DNA from 3 places in the Salmonella bongori NCTC 12419 genome. Region 2 is predicted to be linked to each of the others. Evidence: predicted binding sites of a transcription regulator. Region 2 holds the regulator's gene; each other region holds the start of a gene.

Region 1 (3,289 bases), 720 kb from region 2:
TTTTACCACCATCAACCCGGATAATACCGTTCCCGTCTATTTAGCCGGTTATGTTCCGGAATTTGTTATTTATCGAATTATCGGCGGTATTGGCGTCGGATTAGCCTCAATGCTCTCTCCGATGTATATCGCGGAGCTAGCCCCTGCCCATATCCGTGGCAAGTTAGTCTCATTTAACCAGTTCGCCATTATTTTTGGACAACTGCTGGTTTATTGCGTGAACTATTTTATTGCCAGATCCGGCGACGCTGTGTGGTTGAATACGGATGGCTGGCGATATATGTTTGCCTCAGAATGTATTCCGGCGCTGCTCTTTTTACTGCTGCTCTATACCGTACCGGAAAGCCCACGTTGGCTAATGGCGCGCGGCAGAAATGAACAAGCGGAAGGCATCCTGCGCAAAATTATGGGCACCTCACAGGCAACCCAGGCGATGCAGGAAATCACCCATTCGCTGGAGAATGGCCGCAAAACAGGCGGACGCCTGCTGATGTTTGGCGCAGGCGTGATTGCGATTGGCGTCATGCTGTCCGTCTTTCAGCAATTTGTTGGGATTAACGTGGTCCTGTATTACGCGCCGGAGGTATTTAAAACGTTGGGGGCCAGTACCGATGTCGCATTGTTACAGACGATCATTGTCGGCGTCATTAACCTGAGCTTTACCGTGCTGGCCATCATGACGGTCGATAAGTTTGGTCGTAAGCCGCTGCAAATTATCGGCGCGTTGGGTATGGCGCTGGGGATGTTTAGTCTCGGCACCGCCTTTTATACTCAGGCGCCAGGCATCGTGGCGCTGTTATCAATGCTGTTCTACGTCGCCGCGTTCGCCATGTCCTGGGGTCCGGTGTGCTGGGTGCTGTTGGCAGAAATCTTCCCTAACGCGATTCGCGGTAAAGCGCTGGCGATTGCTGTCGCCGCGCAATGGCTGGCGAATTACTTTGTCTCCTGGACCTTCCCCATGATGGATAAAAACTCATGGCTGGTCGCCCATTTTCACAACGGTTTTTCCTACTGGATTTATGGTGTGATGGGTGTGTTGGCGGCGCTATTTATGTGGAAATTTGTACCGGAAACCAAAAGCAAAACGCTGGAGGAACTTGAGGAGTTATGGGCGTCTACAGGAAAGAAAACGCCAAAAGTCGCCCTGTAATAAGTTAATTTATCGCCATGCCGTACTTCCGTTACGGTGTGGCGACGTCTATTCTCGTCTTAACCGATTCGAATTACATAACCACAAGGTAATCACCAACAGTAGGATCGCCGCCGAATAGAGTAAGACGTCCATTGGCGTTTTATGATCGACGATGATCAGGCGCACAATCGCCGTGATGCCAATATACACGAAATAGCGCAGCGGGAAGTGAAAGCCAGACTTAAAGTACTTCACAATCAGCGCAATAAATTCGAAATAGAGAAAGTAGATCACCAGCCCTTCCACCAGTTCATATTTACTGGCCTGCTCAGGTACAAATAGTGCGTCCGCCAGATGAAACGTTTCTTTACCGAGAAACACGGCCAGGATCAGGCCGAGAACCAGTAGCCCTAAATTCAGTACGTTTTGTAAAATGGTGGCGATGAACTCAAGACGTGAGCGTGACAACAGCATCATAACAGCCCCTCTTTCTCTGTAGCGAGGTTTCTGTATAACGCACAAATGTGACGAACATCTATATTTTTTGTTTATGTTTATATTTTGTTCAATAAGAGGATTTGCCGGAGGGCGCCACACACGCCTTATCCGACCTGAGTTCCTTAACGGAAATTGACGTTCCTGTCACTGGTCATATCATACAGGCCAAACTTACGGCCCAGTTGCTGCCCGCCGTCACGCGTCAACGGTGTCCAGCCAATCGCCGCACGGCTGCGGGTTGGCCCAGATGAGAAGAGATCCAGCGGCACGGATACGTACACACCTTTAGTAAAGTCCCCTTCTCCATATTCGTCCGGCGACGCGTCGGTAATCGTCGCATAACCGCCGACAACGACACCACTGTCGAAGCGTTTGGCGATCTCCAGCGTACCGCCTTTATCACCTGCGAGATACTGACCTACGCTGGCTTTCACCAGCACATCCTGAGCGAACGACGGCGTCCAGTAAGCGGTCAGATGTCCGGTTTTAACGCTATAATCGGTGAACGTCATCATGTCCTGCGCGCTACGCCAGTCACGCTGTTTTACATAGTTAGCGTCCAGACCAAACGCCCAATTACTGTCTACCGGACGGTACAGTACTTCCGCCCCGGCACCGCCAAACATGGTTTCCAGATAGCCGCCATAAACCTGCCCGTAAAAGCCATTGCCAAAATACTGAAGGTAGTTAGCCTGCAGGTTATTCACATAGACATCATTTTGCACATACTCACGAACATGCGTACGTACCCGCGGCAGATGTGAATCCTGTGGCGGGTTGGTGTAATTAAACTTATCGTAATTGTTGGCGATATTGGCAAACACACTGCCGGTAGTGAGCAAATGATCCGTTACCCACAGATCTGCAGTCCCCATCACGCCCAGTTGATACATGTAGAAGTTTTCCGGCCCGCCTACTGACTGGTTCAGGACCGGATCGAGATGAAAAGCAAAGCGCGACTTGTCGATATACCAGCCCTGCTCGGTGCTCTCCGGCACGATCGGCTCCAGGCGTTTTTGTGCCAGTGGCGTTTCATGTCCCAGCGGTTCACCTTCCAGATGCCGTTTCAGGCTGGCAACATCAGTTTCGGTCGTCACCTGCGGCAAATTAAGACGGTTTTCCGTCACGCGGATCGTACGGATCCCTTCAGGAAGATCGTTCATCACGATCCGGTTGGCGCGCATGATCCCCTCGCGTGAATCCCGGTATTTCACTTGCTCTCCCGTAACGTATAGCGTATCACCTTTGACCTGAATTTTCGGATCTGCAAAACCTGCGTTGTATTTCAGCAAGGTGAGCTGGTTCGCCACCACTGAATGTTGCAAGATGGCATCCTGCGGTTGCGGCCGGTATTGCGGACGTGAATTGTCGTTGTACGAGGGGCGTAACTCGTTGAAATTAGCGCGTAACGTCACACCAAACATCAATGTATTGCCGCGCTCGTAGCTGAGGTTAACGTCGGCCCAATCGGTGACGCGATAAATGGCGCCGACGTTAAACTTGCTCTTTTGTTCCAGCTTGCCGGCAAAGTCCTGCTGATAATTATTGCCCTCATACTCCAGTTTCAGGCGCAGCGGCTGCCAGGGCGTCTGATATTCCACACCGCCAAACAGCGAGGCCGGACCGTGGAACATATCACTACCGTCAACAGATCCTGCC
Region 2 (3,289 bases):
ATAATCAGATAGCTTGCCAGTGTCAGTACCAGCATGACCGTCAGTGTAATGCTTTCGGGAATGTGTAAGTGCAGCGTGACGCCGGCAATCACCAGGCCGACCAGCGTTCCGACTGAACGGTGTAATATACGTACGCGTGTCGCGCCATAACCGTTTTGGGTAACAAACAATACCGTCATCAGGATCCAGTACGGTTTGGGTAGGTGCAACGCGCTCCCCATCAGGCTGGCGATACTCATCATCACACTGATGCGTCCAGCGTTGCGTAGCGCCGGCGATTTAAGCGACAAATAATTTTTTAGCGCCGGAAGCAGCGGCAGGCGACGTTGTTTATCAGCCATCAGATCGCGAGCGTAAAGCGGGCGCTGGGTTCGCAATACGCGGGCAATTCGGCTGAAGTGCCAATAACAGAACTGGCCTACCGGGTTTTCAGGATGTTGATTGGCTATCTTTTCCAGCGCGCCAATCTGTTTTTCCATGGAGAAGCGTGTTGGCAGGCGATGATAAAGGATGTCATCAGCCAGCACACGCAGGCGGGCGGCGACCGTTTGCGCATTCCAGCGAATGACCTCTTCTGCATGGCTACGTTCTACCAGTTTCTGCACCTCCTCCGGTTGATGCAGGCTGACGGAAATGTGTTCCTGCAAATCCATTGCTTCCTGAAAAGCCCGCAACAGGCGCTTGTAATCGTGATTATTGTGCGCCGAAAGCATATGCATTTGTTGGTAACACTGAGTAATCAGATCCACCGCTTTTTGCTGGCGAACCAGCAAGGGAGGTAGCGCTTTTTCCGGGTCAATATGTTGGGTAAGCAGGCTATATTTTGCTTCGCAGTAATCGGCCAGTTCACGATATAACAAACTTAACGACTCGCGTAGCGGCTGTTCGCGCCATAGCCAGAACCACAACCAGTTAAATACGCCATACCATAACGTGCCCAGCGCATAAATAAGCAACGGCTCCCAGACCGGCATGTATCCAGCAAGGCTCAGGGTAAAGATGGCGGCAATCAGTGATGCTGGCAGTAGCCGCGCATGAAGCGGACTAATTTCCGCCGTCACGCCAAGTACCAGCGTGAGCCCGGTCAGAATCAATGGCAGGGGGACAGACTCCGCCAGCAAGAGCTGTGTTGCCAGACTGCATCCGGCGAACAGCGACGCGCCAATAATCAGACGCTTAAAAAAGCGTTTGTGCGGTGTATCCAGGCCTGCAATATTGCAGCAGGCGGGAACAAGAGAAAAGAGTAATCCCAGGTGCAACTGGCCGATTAATAAACCGACAGCCACAGGCAGGCACAGCACCAGCGTTTGCCGTAGTGCGTAATTAATCTCTGGGTGATAAATCAGTCTTCGCCACATCGATGCAAACAAAAATGGCGCATGGTAACACGCGCCATTCTGACGGAATTAACGGGTACCGTAGACGACGATGGTCTTGCCATGTGCGGAGATCAGGTTTTGATCTTCCAGCATCTTCAAAATACGGCCAACGGTTTCGCGGGAACAGCCGACGATCTGACCAATTTCCTGACGGGTGATTTTGATCTGCATCCCGTCCGGGTGCGTCATGGCATCGGGCTGTTTCGCCAGATTCAGCAGCGTCTGCGCGATCCGCCCTGTGACATCGAGGAAGGCGAGGTTACCTACTTTTTCTGAGGTGACTTGTAAGCGACGAGCCATCTGGGAAGAGAGGCGCATCAGAATATCCGGGTTTACCTGGATTAATTGGCGAAATTTTTTGTAGGAAATTTCAGCGACTTCACATGCGGTTTTTGCACGTACCCAGGCGCTGCGTTCCTGGCCTTCTTCAAACAGGCCCAATTCACCAATAAAATCACCCTGATTCAGATAAGAAAGAATCATTTCTTTCCCTTCCTCATCTTTGATCAGCACTGCCACGGAGCCTTTAACGATGTAGTACAGCGTTTCTGCTTTTTCACCCTGGTGAATCAGCGTGCTCTTTGACGGGTACTTATGAATGTGGCAATGAGACAAGAACCATTCAAGAGTCGGGTCTGTTTGCGGTTTGCCAAGCACCATGCGCGGTTATCCTCTGTTATAAGCTGTCTCCAGAGCCAGAAAAGGCACTGTCTCTGGGGTTGCAAAAATATGCTTCCCGCTACCTGGGAAGAGGGCTACGAAAATAGACTGTAGCCTGTAATGTGATGTCCTCTGCATACATGCAGTACGTCAATGTATTACTGTAGCATCTTGTCTGTTTTAGCATAGCTTTCGCCGTGTGTCTCCTGGTGTCTCGCTTCAGCATGACCCAGGTCGCCTTCCATTGCGAGTTTTGTCGTATGCGCGTAATCTTTCAGGAAAATTGAAACATTGGAGTTACGAATATGCAAGCGCGTGTAAAGTGGGTTGAAGGACTAACTTTCCTTGGTGAGTCCTCCTCCGGCCACCAGATTTTAATGGATGGTAACTCCGGTGACAAAGCGCCGAGTCCGATGGAGATGGTCTTGATGGCGGCAGGCGGATGTAGCGCTATTGATGTCGTATCGATCCTGCAGAAGGGCCGTCAGGATGTCACCAACTGCGAAGTGAAGCTGACCTCTGAGCGCCGGGAAGAGGCGCCGAGGCTGTTCACGCATATTAATTTGCATTTCATCGTTACCGGCCGCTCGCTGAAAGAGGCTGCCGTTGCCCGTGCGGTCGATCTTTCCGCCGAAAAATACTGCTCGGTGGCGCTGATGCTGGAAAAAGCAGTCAATATTACCCATTCTTATGAAGTGATTGCGGCGTAATTATCGTTGCCGGATGGCGTTGCGCATCCGGCAAAAACTGACTTTATTCGATTTTTTTGCCTTCCATTAAGCGCTGCACCAGCGGCAACATAATCAGCTCCATCGCCAGTCCCATTTTGCCGCCCGGCACCACTAAGGTATTAATATGAGAAATGAACGAGCCCTGGAGCATCGCCAGCAGCCAGGGGAAATCGATCCCTTCCAGATTACGGAAATGAATCACCACAAAACTTTCATCCAGCGATGGAATGCCTTTTGCGGAGAACGGATTTGACGTGTCGACGGTCGGTACGCGCTGAAAGTTAATATGGGTACGTGAAAACTGCGGCGTAATGTAATTGATGTAGTCGTCCATGGATCGAACCACGGAATCCATCACCGCCTCACGAGAGTGCCCGCGCTCGCTGGTGTCGCGAATCAATTTTTGAATCCACTCCAGGTTGACAATAGGTACTACGCCAACCAGGAGATCAACATGACATGCGACATCATGCTGCGGGGTCACGACGCCGCCGTGCAACCCTTCATAAAACAGGACAT
Region 3 (3,289 bases), 1.4 Mb from region 2:
TGGTTGGCAGGGAAAGCCCGCCAGCAGAACATCATGCTGCGGAATATGCTGGCGAATATGCTCCGCCGCCTCATTATCGCTGACCCCTTCCCGGTGGCTTAGCGTAATATCACGGATATCTTCATTAAAGTTATGCTGCAACGGATCGCAAAAGTAGTTCGCTTTATACGTACGTACCGCGTGTTTATTCCATTCACTGGTAAATACACACTGTCCACCTATCGCTTCAAATCCGCGGCGAATACCGCCGATGCCAGCGAATAAATCGATAAAACGAAAGGCATACTGGGGGTGATGGTCCGGCGGCATTGGCAATAACGTTTTAAGACTGGCGAACTCGTTGTCGCTCAAACGATGCCATGCTGCGTTCATCATCACGCGTTTTAAAATGGCCGGACTCCAGTGATGCTCGCCAAGGCCGTTAAGGTGCGCCACCAGCGTTTTAACATCATAGATTTCCAGCAATTTACTCAGCATCGCCTGAATCTCGTTGCTGGCATCATCGGTAATGGGGCCCCGGGCGTGTGTCACTGAAAGATTTTCCTGCATACATTTAACCGGACAAAAGTTATTGGCAACAGACTAACATAAAATGAAGCAGTTTACGTTTCAGCGACAAGGTTACTGATACGTAGCAAAAGTATGGATCACTGCCTGATCCAGCGTTTCATAGTCGCCTTTCAGTTCCGCGCTCAGTTTTGCCATGTATGACACCAGAAAATCCGCATTACGCTGCGCCAGATATTTACCCCGTTCAGTCTGCATCGTCAGCGGCAGTTTCAGTAGTTTGGTTTGAAAATGATCGAGTGCGAATTGCTTATCATTAAGCGGCCGTCTGTCAGCAAAAGGATCGTCAGCGGCAAACAGCGCGACGCCCAACGCGCCGGAGACCGCGAAGACACGCGCCAGGCCAATGGCGCCTAACGCTTCCAGTCTGTCCGCATCCTGCACGATTTTGGCCTCTGGCGTAATGGGCGCAATATGCGCGCTGAAGCTATGCGCTTCGATAGCATGGCAAATAGCTGCCAGTTTTTCCGGTGGAAAGTCAGGAAAATCGTGCTGAAAGATACGCCGGGTTTCTGCCGCCGCCAGAATGGAAGATCGATGCCGCTGCGGATGATTTTTCGCCAGGCTAACAATGTCATGGAAATAACATGCCGATAACACTACCAGCCAGTCAACGTGACTATTTTCACCGAGCGTTTGCGCGGTCGCCCAGACGCGACGGAAATGGAAAATGTCATGAGCGGCATCCTGCTCTCGGTGGTGGCGACGTAGCCAGTCTTCAAACTGCGATTGCCAGTATCCTGAATCCATACACCCTCTTTTAGCAGACCACGTTTATGATATGCCTGAGCACATTGTCCGCTATCCTGGCATACCCTCAGCCACTTTACACCCCGACCTGATAGCGCGCTTCTGGCCTGACATTGCCGTCACGCATCATAGAGAAATCAGTTGGATTGCTGACGGGGCCGGGTGTACCAGGCAATACCCGCCAGAATAAGCCAGACCACTCCCAGCGATAGCGCGTTAAGCAATCTTTCTGTTGCGCTGCCGGGGATGCCATTTGGTCCATGAACAGGTTCGTTTTGGACAGTAGACATTAACCAGACGCAACGCGTCATCGCCCAGATAAAATAGCCGCAAAAGGTATAAAAAACCCATAACGCTAATTTACCTCCCAGGCTGCGGGTGGCTTTCTCCTCCCTGGTACTCAAACTTTACTCCGTTTCTGTGATGTAAGTCATATGTCACTAATTACATTATAATGTGACATTAATCACATTTCGATATGAAGACGCCAACTGTACCGGATCTGGCTATTCATTTCACAAATAATTTGATCTCAGGCAATTTTATGCTTAGGGCCGAACCCGCTGTTAAATAAGGCGACTGTAAATGAACGACAACCTAATGCTGAATAATATATAAATGAGGTGACTTATTTTCATACGTCGCGATAGCGTTTTATTTTATTGACATTACATGTCAAAATGATCTGGTTATTAGCCTTTTATCATTTATTTTTCTATTACCCTCATTGCCGGCAGTGATGCCGGTTTTTTTTATCTTTTTTGTTATTAAATTATGTAAAACATATAGAAAACAAATAATATCCATAACAGGAATTATTGATGAAAAAACAATAACTCATTGATAAAAAATGATAATTATAGAATATATATCTTTATCAACTTATATTAAGTGTATTATAAAAACCCAAATAGAAACAAATTGAAATATTTTAAATACATTTGTTACATGTTATTTTTTAAATTAAATGAACTTAATGGAATAGTATCGATATGTAGTTTCCTGGAGTAACTACATATTCATATAAATTATTATCACAAGGGAATACATAATGAACAGAAAAGTTCTGGCACTGCTTGTCCCGGCATTATTAGTGGCAGGCGCAGTAAATGCGGCTGAAGTTTATAATAAAGATGGCAACAAACTTGACCTGTACGGCAAAGTTGATGGCCTGCATTACTTCTCTGACGATGCAGGCAGCGACGGCGACCAGTCTTACGTCCGTTTTGGCTTTAAAGGCGAAACACAGATTAATGATATGCTGACCGGTTATGGCCAGTGGGAATATAACGTCCAGGCAAACGGGACTGAAGGCAGTTCAGGAGACAAAGGTGACTCCTGGACCCGTCTGGGCTTTGCCGGTCTGAAATTCGGCGAATACGGCTCTTTCGATTATGGCCGTAACTATGGCGTCATCTACGACGTGGAAGCCTGGACCGATGTGCTGCCGGAATTCGGCGGCGACTCTTATACCCAGACTGATGTCTACATGCTGACCCGTACAAACGGTGTCGCCACCTACCGTAATACCGACTTCTTCGGTCTGGTGGACGGTCTGAACTTCGCGTTGCAGTATCAGGGCAATAATGAAGGCAATGGTTTTGGCCAGGAAGGCTCTGGTAACAGCGCAAATCGCAAGTTGGCCAAAGAAAATGGCGACGGTTTCGGCATCTCTACCACCTATGACTTTGATTTTGGTTTAAGTCTGGGTGCAGCCTATTCAAGTTCTGACCGTACCGACGCCCAGGTTGCTCGCGGCTATGGCGACGGCATGAATGAGCGCAACAATTATGCAGGTGGTGAAACTGCCGAAGCCTGGACCGTGGGCGCGAAATACGACGCCTATAACGTTTATCTGGCGGCTATGTACTCTGAAACCCGCAATATGACCTATTACGGCGGCGGCAATAGCGAAGAAAACGGCGGTATCGCTAACAAAACGCAGAACGTTGAAGTGGTCGCCCAGTACCAG

The links. The regulator CRP, encoded in region 2, controls carbon source genes, mostly activating them, when cyclic AMP is high. The targets are predictions, from matches to a motif close to ATGTGANNNNNNTCACAT.
Region 1: psiE (phosphate-starvation-inducible protein PsiE) is a predicted target of CRP. The motif match lies at 1,655-1,672, and genes of this name have one in related genera.
Region 3: drpB (cell division protein DrpB) is a predicted target of CRP. The motif match lies at 1,772-1,789, and genes of this name have one in related genera.

The regions. Positions count from the first base shown of each region.
Region 1 is NC_015761.1:4,069,034-4,072,322, reverse strand. It holds gene xylE (D-xylose transporter XylE) at 1-1,150, shown strand, start outside; gene psiE (phosphate-starvation-inducible protein PsiE) at 1,199-1,609, opposite strand; gene SBG_RS19215 (YjbH domain-containing protein) at 1,753-3,289, opposite strand, start outside.
Region 2 is NC_015761.1:3,345,343-3,348,631, reverse strand. It holds gene SBG_RS15970 (YccS/YhfK family putative transporter) at 1-1,358, opposite strand, end outside; gene crp (cAMP-activated global transcriptional regulator CRP) at 1,407-2,039, opposite strand; gene SBG_RS15960 (OsmC family protein) at 2,345-2,749, shown strand; gene SBG_RS15955 (phosphoribulokinase) at 2,793-3,289, opposite strand, start outside.
Region 3 is NC_015761.1:1,975,516-1,978,804, forward strand. It holds gene SBG_RS09385 (DNA cytosine methyltransferase) at 1-549, opposite strand, end outside; gene SBG_RS09390 (phosphohydrolase) at 622-1,317, opposite strand; gene drpB (cell division protein DrpB) at 1,455-1,721, opposite strand; gene ompC (porin OmpC) at 2,369-3,289, shown strand, end outside.